DNA from 2 places in the Streptococcus parapneumoniae genome. Region 2 is predicted to be linked to the other one. Evidence: riboswitches for the same ligand, from Rfam matches in the RefSeq annotation. Region 2 holds a riboswitch; the other holds the start of a gene.
The links. Region 2 has a riboswitch for thiamine pyrophosphate ahead of SP4011_RS08290 (TenA family protein). Riboswitches for the same ligand answer to the same signal wherever they lie in the genome.

Region 1: another riboswitch for thiamine pyrophosphate. It lies ahead of SP4011_RS11205 (thiamine-binding protein); the one in region 2 lies ahead of SP4011_RS08290 (TenA family protein).

What each region holds. Positions count from the first base shown of each region.
Region 1 covers NZ_AP026968.1:2,278,192-2,289,302, forward strand. The annotation lists gene SP4011_RS11160 (RICH domain-containing protein) at 1-432, opposite strand, end outside; gene SP4011_RS11165 (isoprenylcysteine carboxyl methyltransferase family protein) at 509-1,036, opposite strand; gene SP4011_RS11170 (HAMP domain-containing sensor histidine kinase) at 1,204-2,547, opposite strand; gene rr06 (two-component system response regulator RR06) at 2,544-3,197, opposite strand; gene SP4011_RS11180 (ATP-dependent Clp protease ATP-binding subunit) at 3,726-6,158, opposite strand; gene SP4011_RS11185 (CtsR family transcriptional regulator) at 6,160-6,618, opposite strand; gene SP4011_RS11190 (ABC transporter ATP-binding protein) at 6,737-7,465, opposite strand; gene SP4011_RS11195 (ABC transporter substrate-binding protein) at 7,465-8,472, opposite strand; gene SP4011_RS11200 (ABC transporter permease) at 8,510-9,268, opposite strand; gene SP4011_RS11205 (thiamine-binding protein) at 9,231-9,521, opposite strand; TPP riboswitch at 9,590-9,692, opposite strand; gene cbpD (choline binding-anchored murein hydrolase CbpD) at 9,775-10,893, opposite strand; gene SP4011_RS11215 (Veg family protein) at 11,087-11,111, opposite strand, start outside.
Region 2 covers NZ_AP026968.1:1,595,943-1,607,053, forward strand. The annotation lists gene thiE (thiamine phosphate synthase) at 1-107, opposite strand, end outside; gene thiM (hydroxyethylthiazole kinase) at 109-891, opposite strand; gene SP4011_RS08290 (TenA family protein) at 1,021-1,689, opposite strand; TPP riboswitch at 1,907-1,995, opposite strand; gene lctO (L-lactate oxidase) at 2,144-3,280, opposite strand; gene lysS (lysine--tRNA ligase) at 3,903-5,393, opposite strand; gene pyrE (orotate phosphoribosyltransferase) at 5,767-6,399, opposite strand; gene pyrF (orotidine-5'-phosphate decarboxylase) at 6,433-7,134, opposite strand; gene SP4011_RS08315 (FtsQ-type POTRA domain-containing protein) at 7,367-8,587, opposite strand; gene SP4011_RS08320 (UDP-N-acetylglucosamine--N-acetylmuramyl-(pentapeptide) pyrophosphoryl-undecaprenol N-acetylglucosamine transferase) at 8,597-9,655, opposite strand; gene murD (UDP-N-acetylmuramoyl-L-alanine--D-glutamate ligase) at 9,657-11,009, opposite strand.

The sequences.
Region 1 (11,111 bases), 680 kb from region 2:
AGCTTGCTTGAGAACCCCTTCAAATCCAGAAGCAGAACTATCTAATTCATTTAGAAGGTTAGTCATATACATAGACAAACTAGTGCTAGCTTGGTCAACAGCTTGATCATGATCTATCCGACTTTCATTATGAAAATTATTCTCTATTTCCTCCAACTTTTGAGGATTTGTCTCTGTTTCAATTTGTTTTCTATAGTCAGCTTTTCTATCACTAGATAGATCCGTATCTTCCAATTCTTTTATCAACTGCTGTCTATATTCCTTCAACCTATCTTGCCCACTAGATGTAACCATAGGGTTATTCCCACCTCCAACCCCTTCTGCATGGACTACTCCTCCTAAGAACAAGCTAGCAACTACTACACTAGCTACTCCAATACTAAATTTACGAATTGAATAACGTACTTTTCTCTCACTTTTTGATGCAAACATAATTATTTCCTCCAATATTTTTCTTAACACTACTATATCATTTCAATATGAACTGTATATGAATCGAATCTTGTATTTATCTCTTTATGCTTCCATTTGGAATTATAACTTCATGTAATAACTTTTCCTCTTCAGCTATTCGTCGATACAAAATAACTGCATAAACTGGAAAAACTAAAACAAAAGTCATATAGGCATGACTCAGCAAGGTCAAGCCAATCAACTCAGGAAGGATATTTAAAAAGTAATTGGGATGTTTTACTGTCCTAAATAAGACATGATCCACAAACTTATGATTCGGTGCTAACATCAACTTGACTGTCCAAATATCCCCAAGCAGATGAATAACAAGTAGTAACATCAACATAGAAAATATCAGGAGCACCAAACCCACAACACTCATCATATTGAAAGACGGTCGATAGACTAGGGCTTCCATAAAACAAGCCAGATAAAAAACAATATGAACCAAGGTAAGACGTTTGGTATTTTTAATGCCAAATTCTCGCCCACCATCCCTACGAAGCCGTTCTTCATTTGCAATTGATTTCTTTAGGAACAACAAGCGAATTAAAAATACACAGATAATGATTATTGCTATCATCACAATCCCCTTTCTTTACCACTACTGTAACATCTCTATGTTAACCCAATATGAATTGAAAAAGAAAAAGAACGAAAACTGATTCCGTTCTTTGATTTACTCTATCACTACCATTCAAACTATACTTCTTCAAATCATCCTCAAGTAAGAAAAGAGTATTACTAAAGCTAACTATCTGGTAACAAGCAGATTTTAAATTCCATCCCTTGTTCATAAGGCAAGAAACTATAGGACATACGATGACTTTCTAAGATATTCTTAACAATATAAAGACCCAATCCTGATCCTGTTTCTCTGTCTGTTACAATTTGTGAATGGTAAAAAATATCAAATAAATGTTCTAACTCTTCCTGATTCAAAGGAGCACATGTATTCCTAATAGAAAGATAACCATCTTGCTCAGAAATAGTCACAATGCCAGATTGATCTGAGTACTTAATAGCATTACTGATAAGATTTGTCAAGACTTTATCCAAAGCCTTCAAGCTCATCCTTACTTTTGTATCAGTAGTCAACTGATTATCAATCACAAGATTTTTAGAAAATGCCAATTCCTGGTATCGAGACAAAACATCTGTCAAAACGGTATTTACCATTAAAATCTCACTGCACTCTGTCCATTCTTGAAATTTAGAAGATTCCAACACTTCCTCTAGCAAGAAACTCATCTGATCGATTTTATCAATACTCTTTTCAAGATACTTAGGATGATCTTTATAATCTCCCACATTATATTGCATATTTTCTAAGATAATCCTGAGAGTAGCTAGAGGTGTCTTTAATTCATGTGATGCTCCACGGACAAAGGAAACCTTTTGATTTTGCAATTTTACAATTTGCTCATTGCGATTTTCCAACTCATGAATAACCTTCAACAAGTGCTCATACACACCATTAATCTGTTTTCCAACTTCACCAACTTCATCTTTTCTGCTTTCATCAAAACAAATATTGTCATCCAAATCTTGCATCTTACTAGTCACTTCTGAAATGTAAAAAAGAGGATTGAGCAAGCGTTTCGTATAAAAATAAGAAAAAACAAAGGAAAAAGCAATTGTAACCAAAAATGTATATGGGAGATACAAAAGCAAAATATTCTTTGCTTCTTTGTAGATATCCACTCCCTGCACAAACTGCACCGTTACCTGTTTACCATCTGCTGTACTAACAGGCATATCTAACATCACGATATAATTTGATAGCTCTCCATCTTTAATATCCAAGTCATGCACAAGAGGGAGCCGCTTATCTAAGATATCTCTTTTAAGGTGAGCAGATATAGTCAAGGACTTTGAATAAGACTGGAGTAAGCTTGGAATTTCATCAGCTGTCTTAGTCTTTAAATACTCCGTAAACACTCTTGCGCTCTCATTAAACTTTTCCCCCTCCAATTGAATATAATAAAAAGGAAAGGTCAAATAAATAGCTATATGAATAACTAGACCAACACCACCTAGAATTGCAAAACTTCTTAAAAAAGACTTGGTTAATAATTTAGGATTTTTTATCATAAGCTAATCTTATACCCAACATTTTTCACAGTCACAATGCAATCTAAAGCCAATTTTTTGCGAAGAGTACGAATATAGACGTCAACGACCCTATCATAAGGTAAATCAGCTACATCTTTTGAAATTTCTTCCAATATCTGCTCTCTACTTAAAACTTGATTTTTATGCTGAATCAAACACTTTAGTACCAATAATTCCTTTGGTTTGAGATCGATTTCTTCATTTTTATAATGTGCTTTGTAAGAGGTAAAATCCACTGTTACATCCTGATATTGCCAAAGATCCTCTATGACGTAGTAACGTCTGATAAGCGCTTTAATACGCTTGGCAAGCAGTACCAAAGAAAAAGGCTTTGTCACATGATCATCAGCATAGAGATCAAATACCTGTGACTGAGTAGTTTCATCTCCCAGAGCACTCAAGACGATGACAGGAATATCGTGCTCTTGATTGATTTCTTTTAACACTTCAAAACCACTCTTCCTAGGCATCATTAAATCCAGTACCATGAGATGGATAGGGAAATCTTGAAATTTTTCCAAGGCCTCTTGTCCATCCTTAGCCATAATGACATGATAACCCTCTTCTGTCAGAAATGCTGCAATTCCTTCTCTAATCATTTCCTCGTCATCTGCAACTAAAATGTTCATCTTTCTCCCTTTCTACTACCGGAACTTCACACATCTATTTCCTGTATGTTATTTGAAAATTTCCTACCAGCCTATCATCTATGATAATGGAATGGATTTCATTTATCCGCTACTTTTTTGTCAACAACAACGTAAATACAAGAAAATCATTCATCTTGCAGCTTAGTTTGATTTTTCAAATACAAGCTAGAACGGGGTTGACAGGCAAAAAAGAAACAGGTCTCTTTTGAAAGGATAAAAATTTCAGATAAGACTGCTCTTTCTCTACTACACACGCTCTAAGACAAATACGATGGAGGGTAATAAACATATGAATTTTGGGTTGAATAGTGAAAACCACAGACCGTTTAGAAGCTATAGGCTTTAGTTTCATACTCTTCGAAAATCTCTTCAAACCACGTCAGCTCTATCTGCAACCTCAAAACAGTGTTTCGAGCAACCTGCGGCTAGCTTCCTAGTTTGCTCTTTGATTTTCATTGAGTATCACTCCACTGTGACTTATGGTCAGATGCTGATACTTTTATTCTTTTATGCAATATCAAATTTTAACTGGCCTGCTTTAACACCAATCTTAAGTGTGCTGCCTGCCTCTAATTCTCCCTTGAGAAGAAGCTCTGCCAACTTGTCCTCCACTTCTGTTTGTAGGGTTCTGCGAAGTGGACGAGCTCCCATCTCTGGGTCATATCCTTGATTTGCCAACAATTTCAGTGCGGAAGTTTGTAATTTCAAGTCAATACCTTTTTCAGCCAAACTTGCCACTAAAGGTTTGACCATAATTTTCACTACTTCCTGCATATGGTCGCTAGAAAGGCTATGGAAGACCACCTTTTCATCAATACGGTTGATAAACTCAGGTCTATAAGCTTTTTTCAGCTCTTCAAACATGCGTTTTTCCATATTTTCCTGGTCAAAACGAATGTCCTTAGCCCCAAATCCGACAGTCTTGTCATCCCGAAGAGCTGTCGCACCAAGATTTGACGTCATGATGATAATGGTATTTGAAAAGTCAACCTTGCGGCCCTTGCTATCGGTCAAGACACCATCATCCAAAACCTGCAAGAGAACATTAAAGATGTCTGGATGGGCCTTCTCTACCTCGTCAAAGAGGAGAACGGAATAGGGTTTGTTGCGAACTTTCTCTGTCAACTCCCCACCTTCTTCGTAACCCACATAGCCTGGAGGAGCTCCGTTGAGACGGCTGGCTGCAAATTTCTCCATATACTCACTCATATCAAAGCGGATAAGGGCTGATTCGTCGTCAAAAAGAACTTCTGCCAGAGCCTTGGCTAATTCAGTTTTTCCGACACCCGTAGGCCCTAGGAACATAAAGGAGCCAATCGGACGCTTGTGACTGCGAATCCCTGACTGATTGCGGCGAATGGCACGGCTAATGCTTGAAACTGCTTGATCTTGACCGATAACACGTTTGTGCAATTCAGCTTCCAAATTCAAGTATTTCTTGGCATCAGTTTGAGTCAGTTTTTGGACTGGAATACCTGACAAGCGACTCAAGGTGGTCAAAATATCAGACTCTGTCACCAAGTCTTTATAGACAGGCACTTCCTCTTCTTTTGCGATTAGCTGAGCTGCCTGTTTCCACTTGCCATCCATCAAGGCCTTGTCAGCTGGACTCAAGTCAGAATCGTCTGCTTTTACATGCTTTGATTTATTTTGCACTGTTGCCGCTGCTTCATCCAAAAGATCGATAGCAGAGTCTGGCAAGTGACGGCTAGTCAAGTAACGATGAGCCATCTTGACGGCTGTTTCAACCGCCTCATCTGTGATTTGCACACGGTGATGTTTCTCATAAGTCGCCTTCAAGCCTTGCAAAATGGTCATGCTGTCTGCCACACTTGGCTCTTCAATCGTCACTTTGGCGAAACGACGAGAAAGGGCTGCATCTTTTTCGATATGTTTTTGGTATTCTTCCTGAGTGGTGGCACCAACCGTTCTCAAAGTTCCACGCGCCAAGGCTGGCTTCAAGATATTGGCCGCATCCAGAGTTGAGTCAATTCCACTCCCAGAACCCATGATAGTGTGAAGTTCATCGATAAAGAGGATGACTTGGCCATCTTCTTCAATATCCTTAATGATATTGTTCATGCGTTCTTCAAAGTCACCACGGAAGCGTGTCCCTGCAACAACGTTCATCAAATCAAGCTCTAACACGCGCATCTTAGCCATTTCCGCAGGTACATCACCACTAGCAATACGCTGGGCAAGACCAAGCGCCAGAGCTGTTTTCCCGACACCAGCATCCCCAACCAAGACAGGATTGTTCTTGGTCTTACGGCTCAAGATTTGAATCATACGTGAGATTTCCTTATCTCGACCTATGACTGGCTCCAACTTGCCAGAACGCGCTTGCTCTGTCAAATCATGCGTATAGTCCTCAAGACCACCGCTCGGAGTCTGCGGCATGCCCATCATATTGGCCATAGAATTTTGCTTGTCAGCTACTGTACGATGGCGTTGGCGTAGAGCCTTGAGGTCTTCACGAGTCCAGCCTGCCCGTTCTTCTAAATTTCGACGAAGAGCAGCAATCTTGACCTGATCTTTCTTGTCTTCATAAGAAAAACCAGCCCTCTCCAAGATACGGGTCGCCAAGGCATTGCCATCATGCAAAATCGCATAGAGGACATGCTCTGTCCCTAGCACCTTAGCATGGACCACTGACGCCACATACTCTGCTTCGTCAAAAAGGACCTGCAAACGATGAGAAAACGGCAATTCCGTAAAGGTTTCATCCTGGCTATAGTCCGTTTCAGTCAGTTCCAAAGCCACCTCTTCTAAACGGTCCATCTCATATGGATAATCATTTAAAGTTGCCCCTGCCACACTATAACTGTGATTGGACATGGCAATCAACAAGTGCCAAGACTCTAGATAACCAGCTCCAAAATGGCCAGCAACCATGTAGGCACTTTCGATACATTCATTCAATGCTTTTGAATAGTTCATCTTACTTCCCTTTTCTATCTACCTCTTGTATGACCTGTCGTAGCATATTAGCTCGAAGGACTGGAGCTTCTTCTCCTAGAACGCGATTCAAAGCTACTGATACTAGCAAATTCATCTCCTGCTTGGTCATCAATTCCTGCTCAACCAAAAGCTGCAGAATATCTTCATAAATTTCTTGACTGACCCGCTCACCAATCGAGTAAAGCAGCTCCCTGAGCATTTCATGATGACTAGAAAACTCAATCCGTCCTATACGAATATAGCCTCCGCCACCACGCTTACTTTCAACCAAGTAGCCTCTACTTTCAGTAAATCGTGTCTTGATCACATAGTTAATCTGACTAGGGACAACCTGAAAGGTATCTGCCAATTGACTACGTTGCAACTCCACGATACCAGATTGATCTAAAATCGCCTTGATGTAGGCCTCAATATGATCCGATGTATTTTTAAATCTCATTACAAACCCACCTCTCTCTTTAAACCTTGACTATCTTTGACTATTATACCGAAATTTTCTCATTTTTAAAAGAAAAAGGGCGCTGGTAAAGGATAATCTTCACCAACTCCCACTTTTTCTACTTATCTAAGCCTAATTCTGTCAAGATTTGACGTTTGTAGGCAATCTTTTGGACTTCCTTGTCCTCATCTTCAGACCAATCTAGATCAATTTCTGAAACAATCTGACCAGGGCGATTTTTCAAGATATAGATGCGGTCGCTGAGATTGAGGGCCTCCTCGATACTATGCGTGATAATCAAGGTTGTCAGGTGCAACTGCTTGTGAATCTCAAGGTACCAAGCGTGGAGTTCCATCTTGGTCATCTCATCCAAGGCACTAAAGGCTTCATCTAAGAGAAAGAGCTTGTGCCCGAAAAGGTAAGTTCGAAGCAAGGCTACACGCTGACGCATCCCACCGCTGAGTTCATGGGGATACTTGTCCCGTACCGCTGTCAACTGGAAGGTCGCAAGAATGTCATCCGCGCGAGCAATAGCTTCCGCCTTATCCACTTTTTGAATCAAGAGGGGCAGGATGATATTTCCAAGCACCGTCTTGTGTTCCAAGAGCAAATCCTTTTGCAACATATAACTCACGCGTCCCTTAGGATTTTCCTCGCCATCAAGAACAATTCTCCCTGACTGAACTTCTAAAATCCCAGCGATTAGATTAAAGAGGGTGGTCTTTCCAACACCACTTGGGCCTAGGATGGAAACCACTTCACCTGAAGTGACTTTCAGATTGATGTCCTCTAAAATCCTCTCCTGACCATAGGCATAACTGACGTGTTCTAGTCTTATTTCTGTCATTATTTCACAAATTCGTTGGTAAAGCCTTTGTCTGTCAAGTCTTCTTTAAGGATACCATTTTCTTTATCCCATTTGTAGAAGGCGTTCCAGCGAGCTGCATCAAATTGACCCCATTTTTCCTTGTCGCTTGCGTATTCTTTTGACAAGTATTTTTGAGATTCGATGACAAAGTCACGTTTTTCCTTGAGTTCAGGTGCATTCTTGATGAGAATATCAGCTGCTTCTTCCGGATGCTCCATAGCATATTGGTAGCCTTTTTTGATAGCTTGGATGACTTTACGAGCTTCTTCTTTGTTATCTTTCAAATAGTCGTTGTTTGCGATGATGACTGGTGAGTAGTAGTCAAATTCTTTAACGTAGTCTTTCAAATACATGAAGTTAGCCTCTACACCTTGAGATTTAGCAAGAATTCCATCCCAACCGTAGTAGATCCAAGCAGTATCAAAAACGCCATTGGCAATCGGTGTGATTGAGTTTGAGTCGTTGTTTGGTACTTTTTCAACTTTTTCAAAGTCTCCACCTTGAGATTCTACTAAGGTTTTCAACATAGCAAGTTCAGTTGGGTCATTCCAAGTTCCGTATTTCTTACCAACCAAGTCCTTTGGACTAGCTACATTGTCAGATTTACGAGAAATGATTCCTGATGTATTGTGTTCTACGATAGCTGCAACAGCAGTAATTCCTGCCCCTTTTTCCAATTTTTTAGCCATGTAGTCTTGGAAATACACTGCAAATGGTGCCTTACCATTGATAACCAAGTCAGAAGAACTTTCTTCTGGTGGCAATTTCAAATCAACATCCACTCCAGCTTCTTTGAAATAGCCTTTTTCCTTGGCAACATAAAGCCCTGTGTGGTTGGTATTTGGTGTCCAGTCTAGGATAAAGTCAATTTTCTTGAGTTCTGCCTCTTTGTTATCCTTAGAAGCAGTTCCTTGGCCACAAGCTACAAGCACAACAGCTACAAGAGCTGTCACAAGCGTTAAAAACACTTTCCATGTTTTCTTCATTTTGATTTCCTCTTTTCTTTTTTGAAACATTCTAATTCTACGAACGTTTCCATTTAATCACATATTTCTCGCTGATATCGACCAACTTCATACCAAGAAGACTGATAATCGATACCAGAATAATAATAGCAAACATGGTATCATACTGAAACAGTTTCTTGGACTGAATCATGTAGACACCTAGTCCTTCAAAGCCTCCCAACCACTCAGATACCACTGTTGTGATAAAGGCGTAGGAGACACTGACCCTCAGACCTGCATAAAAGTAAGGCAGGCTGACTGGAATTTTAAAATGCCACAGGATTTGCCAAGGCTTGGCCCGCATCAGACTAAACAAGGTCAGAATATCCTTGTCGCAATGCCTAAAACCGTCCAAAATGCTGACGATGATAGGGAAGGTTGTCGTCAAGATAATCAGGACAATCTTAGGCAAAATGCCATAACCTAGCCACAAGACCAAGATAGGAGCTATGGCAATGGTCGGGATAGTCTGAACAACCACCATCATAGGGTAAATCAGGTCATTGAGCCAAGTTAAACTATCCATAAGTACAGCCATGAGACAGGCAATCAAGACTCCCAAAATCAGTCCCAATAAAGCCACTCTCAAGGTCGCCCAGCTATGGTGCCAGAGAAATTCTCTGTCACGAACAAAGGACTGGAGAATTTCAAGAGGTGTCGGCAGGATAAACTTGGGGAGAAGTTTAAGAAAACCTGCTAACTGCCAGATTGACAAGACTCCCAGAAAGCCCAATAGACTAATGTGTCGTCTCAGTATACTTTTCAAGTTTCTCATCAATACTTAAAATCTCTCCTACATTTATTTTGACATTGGCAAAGACATTATCTGCCTCCTGCCCTGCCACTTCCAGCGCTTCTTTGAGAATACGCATGAGCTCATCAAACTCCCCTTCCAAGACCGTTTCAAATGGTGTCACCACCATGGTCACTTCTTGAGCTTGCAGGTAAGCAATGACCTGATCGATAACAGCTATCCGATCAATCCCCTGCGCTAGGGGTAAAACTTGCAAGGCAATGCTTGCTTTCATAAAAACCTCCTCTTCTCGTTTTCCTTTGACAAAAAGAAAAACCTTTGCCATATATGGAAAAGGTCAAGAATAGACTAAGTATCGTTCCCTACGCTGGCATTACCCAGATCAGGTGCGGTCGAAGTTTAACACTTCCTCTCAGACTGTACACAGACTCCCATATATTATATAGATATATGATAGCGCAAAATAAGAAAAATGTCAAGGAAACTGCTTACAGAAAAGAGCAGGAAAAATTTCCTACTCCAATTTTCTATACTCGTTCTCCATCACTGTTTACTCTGTAGCCATCCACCGTCGTATTAACAGCTAAGGCACCTGAAGAGTAAGAATAATACCACTTACCAGAAACTTGATACCAGCCTGTTTTCATTGCCCCTGAACTATCCAGGTAATACCACGAGCCATTCTCCTTTAACCATCCTGTCTGCATTTCACCAGATGATTTCAAATAATACCAGCTAGAACCATCTTTCAACCATCCCGTTGATTTATACCCATTTGATTTGAAATGATACCAACTACCATTTATTTTCTTCCAACCGACAGTTGAACTGTTATTGGATCCATAGTTAGAGCTATTTCCTGATTGGTTCTGATAATTTTGTGAAGAAGTCACTCCCTCTAGCTGGATATAACGACGACTTCCGTTATAAGCCGTATAGCTCATCCACTTGTATCCATCTTTTTCGAGAATTTGATCATAATGAACATTCTCCCCAGGATAATAGTAATCAATTGCAGTTGCGCTAGCTAGTGGCTGATTTTTGATAGCAGACTTGCTCTTAAAATAATGTGTTCCTCCTATTGAAACTGAGGTTTGACTATTCCCCACACTACCACCAGCCAAATCTTTAAAATGAATAAAACCAGTCATGGTATTTGCTTTTATACTTCGTTTATTATAGGCTTCTGTATAACCATAGTTATATTCCTCGATCTCAATCTGATCTCCCATTACATTTGACACCCAGGCAACATGCCCATAAGTTCCTGCAGTAGACCAAGCAATGGAGCCAATCGTCGGTGTATTATCTACACGATAGCCTTCACGACGAGCACGATGCCCCCATTCATTCGCATTTCCATAAGCCCTTGGAATCTCAAAACCATTGACATTACTCAAACGAAAGGCTGCAAAAGAAGTACACTGACGAGAATACATGCGCCACTGATCAATCTCCTGGCTCCCATTTTTATAATAAACAGGATAATCATCCCCTCGCGCAATCGATCCATTTCCTCCAGAATAGGCATAGACACTATCACTCGCTGCTAACATCAATCCTACTACTAAAAAAGGAACAAGCTTTTTAACTGACATCTTCAAGTAATAACTTGTCCCTCTTACTATAAACGGTAAAATTTTCATTCTTCCTCCTTGAAAATAATATAGTACTCAATGAAAATCAAAGAGCAAACTAGGAAGCTAGGCGCAGGCTGTACTTGAGTACGGCAAGGCGAAGCTGACGTGGTTTGAATTTGATTTTCGAAGAGTATAAATCGAAGATTGCCTTCACTTAAACTATTCGGAGAAAAAAGAAAAAGTGAGAAAATTTCTCACTTTAGTCCAGATAATGAATCAAATTC
Region 2 (11,111 bases):
GTTATACCACCTTTTAAGGCTTCCTCAACGACTGTATATAGATCTTTTCCTTGGCAAGTAGTCGTTCCACAAATAAAATATAGTTTTAGTAATTCTTTATGAAACATCTTACTTCACTCTTTTGAATTTCTTTACATCTTCATCTGAAATCTCGTATAAGGCATTCATAAATTCAACTTTAAATGTTCCAGGAAGATGTCCATTTGGACGTTTTTCTGCCATTTCTCCAGCGATATTGTAAACCAACATTGCTGTTTCTAATGATTTCAATTCTTGACCTTTTTCTAGTCCGATAAAGCTTGCTACCACTGCCCCTAATAAACATCCTGTCCCAATGACTTTTGGCATCATGGCACTACCATTATGAATCGTTACCACTTCTCCATTAACAGCAATCGCATCAACTTCTCCAGTCACTACTATTGGAATATGAAACTTAGCGTTGGCTGCTAGAGCAATCTCATCAATATTATCCACACCAGCACTATCTACTCCTTTAGATGCCACATTTATACCTACTAAAGAAGCAATCTCTCCAGCATTCCCCCTAATCGCAGCTAGTCTGTAATTGTTGATTAAATCATCTGCTACTTTTTTTCTATATTCTCCTGCTCCACAGGCTACAGGATCTAAAACTGCTGGGACATTATATTTCTCTGCAATTTTCAGAGCAACTTGGTATAATTTCCAATTATCATCCGTTAAAGTCCCAATGTTAATCAATAATCCTCCAGCATATTTTAATAAATCTTCTAAGTCTGCTGGGTACTCGCTCATAGCTGGTGAGGCACCCAGTGCTACTAATCCATTTGCTGTGAAATTTTTTACTACATCATTGGTTATGCAAATGACCAAAGGTGCTTTTTCTTTTAATAATTTTAAACTTGTCATATTGAATTCCTTTCTTTTCACTTTATACGATCTATTGATTTCGATTTATCTCTATCTTTTGTTAAGAAATTTTTTTCATTTACATTGAATGATTTACCTCATCAAATTTGTAACTATCCTAAACCTTCTCTAGGCGTCATAACCAATATCAAAAAAGGCTAATTCTAAAGCGACCGCTTGATTCCAGCGTTGCTGAAGTTCTGTCAAATCTTCTCGACCTTTCCCGACACGATTGAGTTCGTCAACCAGAAATTGAACCCACTCTGCAAAGAAAGGACCTCTGTGGAGATTGATCCATTCCGAATGAATATAGGCTTCAGGTAGAGCCAAATCTTTAGAACCCCAATCTAAATAGAGACCTTCTGCAATGACCAGCATGACCAAAAGATGAGCATAGTCTGATGATGACACAGCAGAATACATAAGCTCCTGAAAGGCTTTTGTTACAGGGTGCAAGCTCACTTCCAGATAGTCATTCTCAGATACTTTTAGCTCTTTGAAAGCCTTTTGGAAATAACCATCTTCATCTGCTTCAAGAAAGCCTAGTTGCTTGGCAAAACGAAGCTTGGATTCAAGCTGGTCTGCGTGAGCTACGCAGGCACCCAGCATGGATAAGAAGGCATCAAAGAAGTGATAATCTTGAATTAGGTAGTCTTTTAAGACCTTATTCTCAATTGTCCCTTCAAAAAGTTCCTTGACAAAACGATGATTGATTGCAGCCTGCCAATCCTTCTGACTATTTTTTAATAATTCTCCAACAGTCAAACCTGGCTGAAATGCATAAACCTGTGTTTCCATATTTATTTTTCCTCTCTTTACTCCTTAGTAATCAATAAAATACCAAGAGATACCAAGCAAAATCCTAGTTTCACTTGATCCTTTTAAAGAACATCGAGGGCATTTACAGAGAGCTACCTAAACAAGCCTATCCAGTTTTATATAAACAAAAAAACTCCAATTACAATCAAGAATTAGAGTTGACTTATGAGATTAAACCGTTCATTTCGCCATACGAAAAAAACCGTTCACATTTCCCTTCGCCAGTCTTAACTGTATCAGGTTCAATGGGTATCATCTCAGCCTAAAGCACCCCAAATGTCTTTATTATTTAGTTACTGCACCAGTATAGCAAAAAATGAAAGCCCTAGCAAGATATTTGATTAGAAAATATATTTGTATTGTTTTTAATGGTGATTTATTCTTCCTATAGACGAAGAAAAACCTCCACATTATGTGGAGGCAAGCTGTTTTATCAATACAATTTTAAGTCACGTGGGTCAACTGGGAAGGTTGGGTTGTATGGGTTGTGACGGAGTTTGAAATGTTTGACATCTTCAATGGTCTGAGTTCCAGACAATTGCATGACTGTCTTCAATTCCGCATTCAAGTGTTCAAAGACTTGGCGCACACCGATACTACCACCGAGAGCCAAGCCATAGATGACAGGGCGGCCAATAGCTACCAAGTCTGCACCTGAAGCCAAGGCTTTAAAGACGTGTTGACCACGACGAACACCTGAGTCAAAGACAATTGGTACGCGTTTGTCGACTGCTTCTGCTACTTCTTGAAGTGAGTCAAAGGCAGCTGGTCCACCGTCGATTTGGCGACCACCATGGTTGGTTACCCAGATACCAGAAGCACCTGCAGCAAGCGAACGTTCAACGTCCTCACGGCATTGTGGGCCCTTGACATAAACAGGAAGTCCAGAGTATTCAGCGATAAATTCTACATCTCGTGGAGATAGGCGTTGTTTAGCTGATTTGTAAACAAAGTCCATTGATTTTCCAGCACCTTCTGGTAGGTATTCCTCAACAATCGGCATGCCAACTGGGAAGACAAAACCATTACGCTTGTCCACCTCACGATTGCCCCCCACAGTAGCGTCTGCCGTCAAGACAATCGCTTTATAATCTTCAGCCTTCACACGGTCCATGATGTGGCGGTTGATACCGTCATCTTTGCTAAAATAAAATTGGAACCAGTGAGGTGTCCCTTGAAGGGCTTCTGTAATTTCTGGAAGATCTACAGTAGAGTAAGAGCTAGTTGTGTAAAGAGATCCAAACTCATGCACACCACGCGCAGTCGCCACTTCACCCTGTTCGTTTGCTAATTTATGAGCTGCAACAGGCGCCATAATGATTGGTGAAGACAATTTTTCACCTGCAAATTCAATCTCTGTACTTGGATTTTCAACATCACAAAGAGTATGAGGAACGATGAGTTTGTGGTTAAAGGCACGAATATTCTCACGTAAAGTGAAGGTATCTTCCGCCCCACTAGCGATATAGCCAAATGCTGCTTTAGGAATCACTTTTTGCGCCATTGGCTCCAAATCATAGGTATTGATGAAATCTACATGACCTTCTGCATTGCTTGTTTTGTATGACATAAAATGCCCTCCTTGATTAAGTAAGCGTTTGCTTTTTACTATACAACTATAATAACTCTTTTTTCAATCATTTTCAAGAGTTTTGCTTAAAAACCATCTTATTTTTTCATACAATATACTATCCTTACTTTCCTTAAACTCTAAACTTTAGTCTATATTAAGTGAATCGTTGAGATCTTTTGCTGCCAGGCATTTGAACTACTTTTTTATTTGCTGATTCTATCTACTAATGCTATAAAAAACAAGTGAATAAGACACCAGAACATCCTCTAATAGGGCCTATGGACTTATAGCAGTCCCATATATACTGTTTAAGCAAGATACTATCCTAGTTGACGCTAACTTCCTATCCCACTTATTAATTTTTATTTATAGTGAATCTGAACAAATCAATTGGGGGATCCAAGTCAATTTCTAGTACTTTTTGAAAAGTTTCAGCGTACTATCGTAAAATGAAATAAAACATGCGCAAATTGATTAGGGAATTTAAACCAATTTCTAACAATGTCTTAGAAATCAAAGTGTACTATTTCAACTTCAATACACTATACTTCATTTTCTCCTTAAATTCAGTCTCTTTTTTCATCAAAAAATCCCCTGGCAAGTACCAGAGGATAAGAGCTTATTTCATTGTTGGGAAGAGCAATACGTCACGGATAGTAGTTGTATCAGTGAGGAGCATGCAGAGACGGTCGATACCGATTCCCAAACCACCTGTTGGTGGCATACCGTATTCAAGGGCCTCAATGTAGTCATAGTCGATGCCGGTCGCTTCATCGTCACCAAGTTCTTTGGCTTTAGCTTGGGCTTCAAAACGGCTAAGCTGGTCGATTGGATCGTTGAGTTCAGTAAAGGCATTACCGTATTCCTTAGTCATGATGAAGAGCTCGAAACGGTCAGTAAAGCGTTGGTCTTCAGGATTTTTCTTAGCCAGTGGAGATACAGCTACTGGATGTCCATAGACAAAGGTTGGTTGGATCAAGGTTTCTTCAACAAACTCTTCAAAGAAGGCATTGATAATGTGACCAACCTCAGTGTAGTGTTTCTCAACTGGAACTTTCTTCTCAGCAGCGATAGCTTTAGCTTCTTCCAAAGTCATATCTTGCCAGAAATCGACACTAGTAATTTCTTTGATAGCATCCACCATATGAACACGTTTAAATGGTTCGTTGATTTTGATTTCAGTTCCTTGGTAGTTGACTGGGCCGTCGCCTTTGACTGATTTAGCAGCATGTTGGATAATGCCTTCCGTCAAGTCCATGATGTCTTGGAAGTCTGCATAAGCTTGGTAGACTTCGATAGAAGTAAATTCAGGGTTATGAGTGGCATCCATTCCCTCGTTACGGAAGATACGGCCGATTTCATAGACACGTTCCATACCACCGACGATAAGGCGTTTCAAGTGAAGCTCAGTCGCGATACGAAGCACCATATCAATGTTTTGGGCATTGTGGTGGGTGATAAATGGACGGGCAGAAGCACCACCAGCTTCGTTGTGAAGAACAGGTGTTTCCACTTCAAGGAAACCTTTTTGGTCAAGGTAACGACGAATTTCAGAGATGATTTTTGAACGAGTGACAAAGCGTTCAAAGCTTTCACGATTCGAAATCAAGTCAAGGTAACGTTTACGGTAAATGGTTTCAACGTCTGTCAAACCGTGGAATTTCTCAGGAAGTGGGCGAAGTGCTTTAGACAAGTGAGTGATGTGAGTAGCCTTGATAGAGAGTTCTCCCATATCCGTACGCATCACTTCACCTTCGACACCAAGGAAGTCACCAAGGTCTGCTTTTTTGAAGATTTCATAGTTTTCTTCACCGACAGCATCCTTACGAACGTAGATCTGGATTTGACCTTCGCGGTCTTGAAGGTGGGCAAAACCTACTTTACCTTTACCACGTTTGGTTACCAAGCGTCCTGCGATAGTAGCTGTTTCGTTTTTATCGTGTAATTGTTCTTTATCGAGGTCGGCATATTTATCTTTTAATTCTTGTGAATTTGCAGTACGTTCAAAGCGTTTTCCGAAAGGATCGATTCCTTGTTCACGGAGCGCAGCCATTTTTTCACGGCGAACGATCTGCTGGTCATTTAGTTCTTCCATATGTTCTGTTGACATGGGATCCTCCTAGTTTTACTCAAAATTGAATACGATGAGTCATTTTTTGCGATACTCCCATTTTATCATAAATAAGCAAGAAATTCACGGATAATCTTTCAAAACTAAAAAGAACTTGACGCTAAAATCACTGAAAAGACTGGGATAAGCAAGAAATTCCAACATCTCAGAAAAGGAAATCTGACCATGTTTATGGATTATACTTTAACCCTTGTAACTTTCATGACGTGTGCTACTTTTTATATAAGAGCAAGCCAAGCAAATCTAAAACTTAAACAATTGACGTAAAAAACATTAACAACTTGAATCTTGTCATTCATACACCTGATATGACAGAATAGTATAATTTTTAACCTTTTAGTCTTTTGATTTTTTACACCTCTTGCCAATTCTCTTGGTCTTCTTTAAAGCGTTTTAGGAGATCCAAGCCTTCTGGTGTGATATAGCCTTCTTCTTGGGCTAGATGGATAAGCTCGCTATAGTTTGAAAGTGTTACCAATTTCACACCAGCATCCGCAAAGTTCTTATCTGCTTTTGGCAATTGATAACTGAAAATCGCCACAACACCAAGAACTTCAGCTCCTTCTCGCTTAGCTGCGGCTACGGCTTCAAGAACAGAACCACCAGTTGAAATGAGGTCTTCAACCACTACCATTTTTTGACCTTGAGCTACACGGCCTTCAATTTGATTACCAGCTCCGTGGTCTTTTGGTTTGCTACGGATGTAGGCAAAAGGCAAGTCCATCTTATCAGCAATGATAGCTCCGTGTGGAATCCCTGCTGTCGCAGTTCCTGCAATCACTTCTACATCTGGAAAGGCTTCTTTGATAGCATCCACAAAGCCATTTTCAATTAGGGTACGAGTTTCTGGATAGGCAAGAGTTACACGGTTATCTGTGTAAAACGGCGACTTGATACCAGATGCCCAAGTAAAAGGCTCCTCTGGTTTGAGGTAAACGGCTTGGATTTTCAAGAGGTGGCTAGCGATATCTTTAGCAAGTGTCATGGTCTTCTCCTTTTATTTTTCTAATCTAGTTCTTTAATTCCAGTTCTGTGTCCATTCATCCTTGATGGCATAATAAGCTGCAACAGGATCCTCAGCTTGGGTAACGGGACGTCCCACTACGATATAGTCACTACCGATTTGATAGGCATCTGCTGGCGTCATCACGCGTTTTTGGTCTCCAACAGCAGCTCCCTGAGGACGAATGCCCGGTGTCAGACAGATAAAATCTGGATTGGTGGCCTGCTTGATGACTTGCACTTCCTGAGCCGAGCAAACAACACCATCCAAACCCGCTTCAGCTGTCTTCTTGGCATAGTGAATCACTGACTCTTGCAGACTGGTTTGGATGTTTTGAAACTCCTGCATCTGAGCTTCTGATGTTGATGTGAGCTGAGTGACAGCGATCAATTTGGCTTGACTTCCAAGACCTTCACGCGCAGCCTTCATCATCTCTACACCCCCAGCAGCATGAACATTGGTCATGTCCACACCAAGCTGAGACAAGACCTTCATAGCTGACTTGACTGTATTAGGAATGTCATGAAGTTTAAGATCCAAAAAGACACTATGCCCCAAGCCTTTCAAGTAAGATACAATCTCAGGCCCTGTTGCGTAATAGAGCTCCATCCCTACCTTGAGATAAAGGCTTTCTTCTGCTGGGAAAAGAGCTAAAAATTCCTTGACTGCCTCAAAACTAGGAAAATCAAGAGCAATAACTGGACGATGTTCTCGCATAGGTTTCTCCTTTTACCTTTGCTAGTGAGAGAGTCTGACCACAAGAAGTCACGAAAAAAGGAACCTGCCAACAGCAAGGTTCCACGAAAAATGGGTAGTCTCCACCCTTTCACCGTCTAACCTTAGCTGCCTCTCTGGACTGCTTTAAAGGTTTTCTATTATTCTATTATTTCTACTAGCACTTGTCAAGTAAAAACATGGAAACTAAAGGGCTATAGGAGAAAAGCTAAACCTAACGACGCGATGAACGCTGATTTGTTTGATTTCGATTGCTCTCTTCCTCTTGTTTTTTCTGTTCTTCTTCTAAACGTTTACGTTCTTCTTCCTGCTTTTTCTCGGCTTCCTTAGCCTCTTGTTTGGCTTTTTCCTCAGCCTCCATAATTAATTTATCCGCCACAGTGTAACTGTAAATTCCAGCTTCCATGTCGACCACACTTGGTTCTGACAATTGTGGCTTAATCTTGCTGTAATAAGGCAATTTCTTACTCATTTCAGAAAGGGGAACCAAGATTTCGTCCGAATCATTCATGGTCAATCGAATTAAATCGGAAGTCACCTTGCTTGGGGCTAGTTCCACCTTTTGGATCTCTGCCTTGAGTTCTGGGCTAATTTGAGCAAGTTCTGAGACAAAAGCCTTGATTTGTTCGCTGTCATTAAAGAAAACTGATATATAAGTTTCTGGCAGACTGACCAGGCTCACAGAACTAGTCTCAAGCTGACCGCTGGAAAGAATAGGATAATGATTTTCACCAGAAACATAGTAGGCCACAATATCGTATTCCTTGACCTTGATAGTGAACTTGGTTGGAAATTGATAAACAAGCTGAGCTGATTCAACCCAATAGTTAGACTTAATCTGCTCTTCATATTTTGCCTTATCTAGCAGAAGGTTAATCGTATAATCCGAATCCTGAATGCCTGAAGCCTGTCGAATATCATCAGCCGTAGTTTGCACTGTTCCCTCAACACGGATATCCTTCATAGTCGCATAAGGGCTGAGCAAGTAGGCAGAGACAATCAATAAAAGCAGACTTGGAAATAAAATCGTTAAGGCTCGTAAGATATGGATGCCAGGAATCTTTGCTTTGGCTGTTTTTTCCTTAGTAGCCTTTTTAACAAGCTTTTTATCCTGTTCCTCCTTCTCTTTAGACCCTGATTCTTCTATCTCTTCTTCCTCTTTGTCAGCCTCTGAGGATGCTACTTTTTCGTCAGACTCTCCCTTAGCTGATTCTGGGTCTTTTGGATCAAATTCACTCTTCTGGTTCTCAGTTTCATCTGACTCTTCGGATTTTGAAGCCATTCGAGCTTGTCTTTCCTTTTCCTTCTCCTCAGCTAAGGCTGCCTCTTCTTCAGCCTTCTTTTTTAGGTATTCTTGGTTTCGTTTCTGCCATTCTGATAACTCTTTCAATTCTTCGAGGATTTCTTTGCCCTCATTTTTCTTATCTTTTGACATTTACTTTCCTTATGATAAATCTTTTTTCAACAATTGATAAAAATCTGCTAGAGATTTCAATTCCTTTGAAGCCTTCATCTTGGCTTGGTAATCTTCCTTGTGACTTAGTAAGTGAGAAAGCTTCTCTTCCAAACTATCCAAGGTCAAATCGCTTTCTTGAAGCTCTTCTGCATAGCCTTTTTTTACAAAGTAAGCTGCATTTTCAATCTGGTCACCACGACTAGCTTCACGACCAAGTGGCACAATAACATGCAATTTTGCCATGGCCAAGAGCTCAAAAATCGTATTGGCACCACCACGTGTCACAACAATATCAGCCAATTCCATCAAGGGTTGATAGAGATTGGTCACGTAGTCGACACGAAAGAGATTTTGGCTCAACTCGTTCAGACTAGAATCTCCAGTTAGATTGATAATATTGTAGCGTTCTGTCAGTTCTTTCTTATGGTCTGTCACCAATTGGTTAAAGACACGAGCGCCCGCAGAACCACCGACAAACAATACAGTTGGCAATTTAGGATTAAAGTGGGTTTGAATATCCACCAATTCATCTGGTTCTGGATTTTTTTGGTCTGAAACCTTGGTAACTGCTCCCACATGCTCGACCTTAGACAAACTTGAAGCTTGTTCGAAGGTTGAATACATCTTCGTCGCAAATTTATAGGCGATTTTATTGGCCAATCCCATAGACAGGTCCGATTCGTGAATAAAGACTGGCACTCCTGACACACGCGCTGCGATAACAGGCGGCACTGAGACAAATCCTCCCTTTGAAAAAAGAGCTTGTGGACGAAGTCGCAACATGATAAAGAGCGATTGGACAATTCCCCAGCCAACTTTGAAGACGTCCAGCATATTTTGCCAAGAGAAATAGCGACGCAATTTTCCAGTTGCAATGGAATGGAAGGTGACATCCAAGCCCGACTTGAGGATTTCTTGGTGTTCAATACCACGCTTGTCCCCGATATAGTGGACTTCCCAACCATCTTCGATGAACTTGGGCATTAACAAAAGATTGAGGGTGACGTGTCCAACCGTCCCCCCACCTGTAAAGACAATTTTTTTCATATTATTCCTTTAACTCCGCTACTGTGTCGATAAAGAGGTCGCCACGTACTTCAAAGTTAGCATACATATCCCAGCTGGCATTGGCAGGACTGAGAAGAACCACGTCTCCTTGAGTCGCAAGTTCATAGGCCTTGCGGGTCGCATCAGCAATATCAGTCGCATCCACATAAGACACACCAGCCTTGTCTGCTGCCCGTTTGACACGTTCTGCAGACTGACCAAGGATGACCATCTTCTTGAGTCCAGTAATATCTGGAACCAGTTCGTCAAACTCATTGCCACGGTCCAAACCACCTGCAATCAAGACAACCTTGCTGTTGTCAAATCCTGACAATGCTTTTTGAGTAGCCAAGATATTGGTTGACTTACTGTCGTTATAAAATTTAACACCCTTGATTTCATCCACAAATTGGAGACGGTGTTTGACACCACCAAAGGCTGAAAGAGTTTCCTTGATGGTTTGATTGTCTACACCACGAAGCTTGGCTACAGCAATCGTCGCAAGAGCATTTTCCACATTGTGGCTACCTGGAACACCGATTTCATTCGCTGCCATGACCACTTCACCACGGAAGAAGAGCTGACCATCTTCCAGATAAGCTCCATCAACCTTTTCCTGTGTTGAGAATGGTACAACGGTAGCTTGTGTTTTTCTTGCCAATTCTTTTGCCAAGTCTTGGTTAAAGTTCAAGACAAGGAAATCAGCTGCTGTCATCTTGTTCTGGATATTCCACTTGGCTGCTACATATTCCTCAAAAGAACCGTGGTAGTCGATATGAGTTGGCATGAGGTTGGTAATAACCGCAATCTCAGGATGGAATTCTTGAACGCCCATGAGTTGGAAAGAAGAAAGTTCCATAACAAGAGTGTCCTTGTCTGTCGCTGTTTGAGCAACCTGACTGGCAGGATAGCCGATATTTCCTGATAAAAGACCATGTTGCCCAGCAGCAGTCAAAACGTCCCCAATCATAGTCGTTGTGGTCGTTTTTCCATTTGAACCTGTGATACCGATAATGGGCGCTTCTGAAATCAAGTAAGCCAATTCCACCTCAGTCAAGACTGGAATACCCTTTGACAATGCCTTTTCAATCATGGGATTGCTGTAAGGGATACCTGGATTTTTTACCATCAGAGCAAACTCTTCATCCAAGAGTTCCAAAGGATGGCCACCTGTGATAACCTTGATCCCTTCTTCCAGCAAACTTTGGGCAGCTGGATTGTCCTCAAAAGGTTTCCCGTCATTTACTGTCACAATAGCGCCTAGCTTGTCCAACAAACGAGCTGCAGATTCACCAGACTTGGCCAAACCTAAAACAAGTACTTTCTTATTTTTAAATTGATCTATTACTTTCATGTCTCAAACTCCATTTCTACTCTTACTATTTTACCATTTTTATGGAAATAAAAAAGCCACAAAGTGTGTTTGTGACTCTTTCTTCTAACTGATACTCTTCGA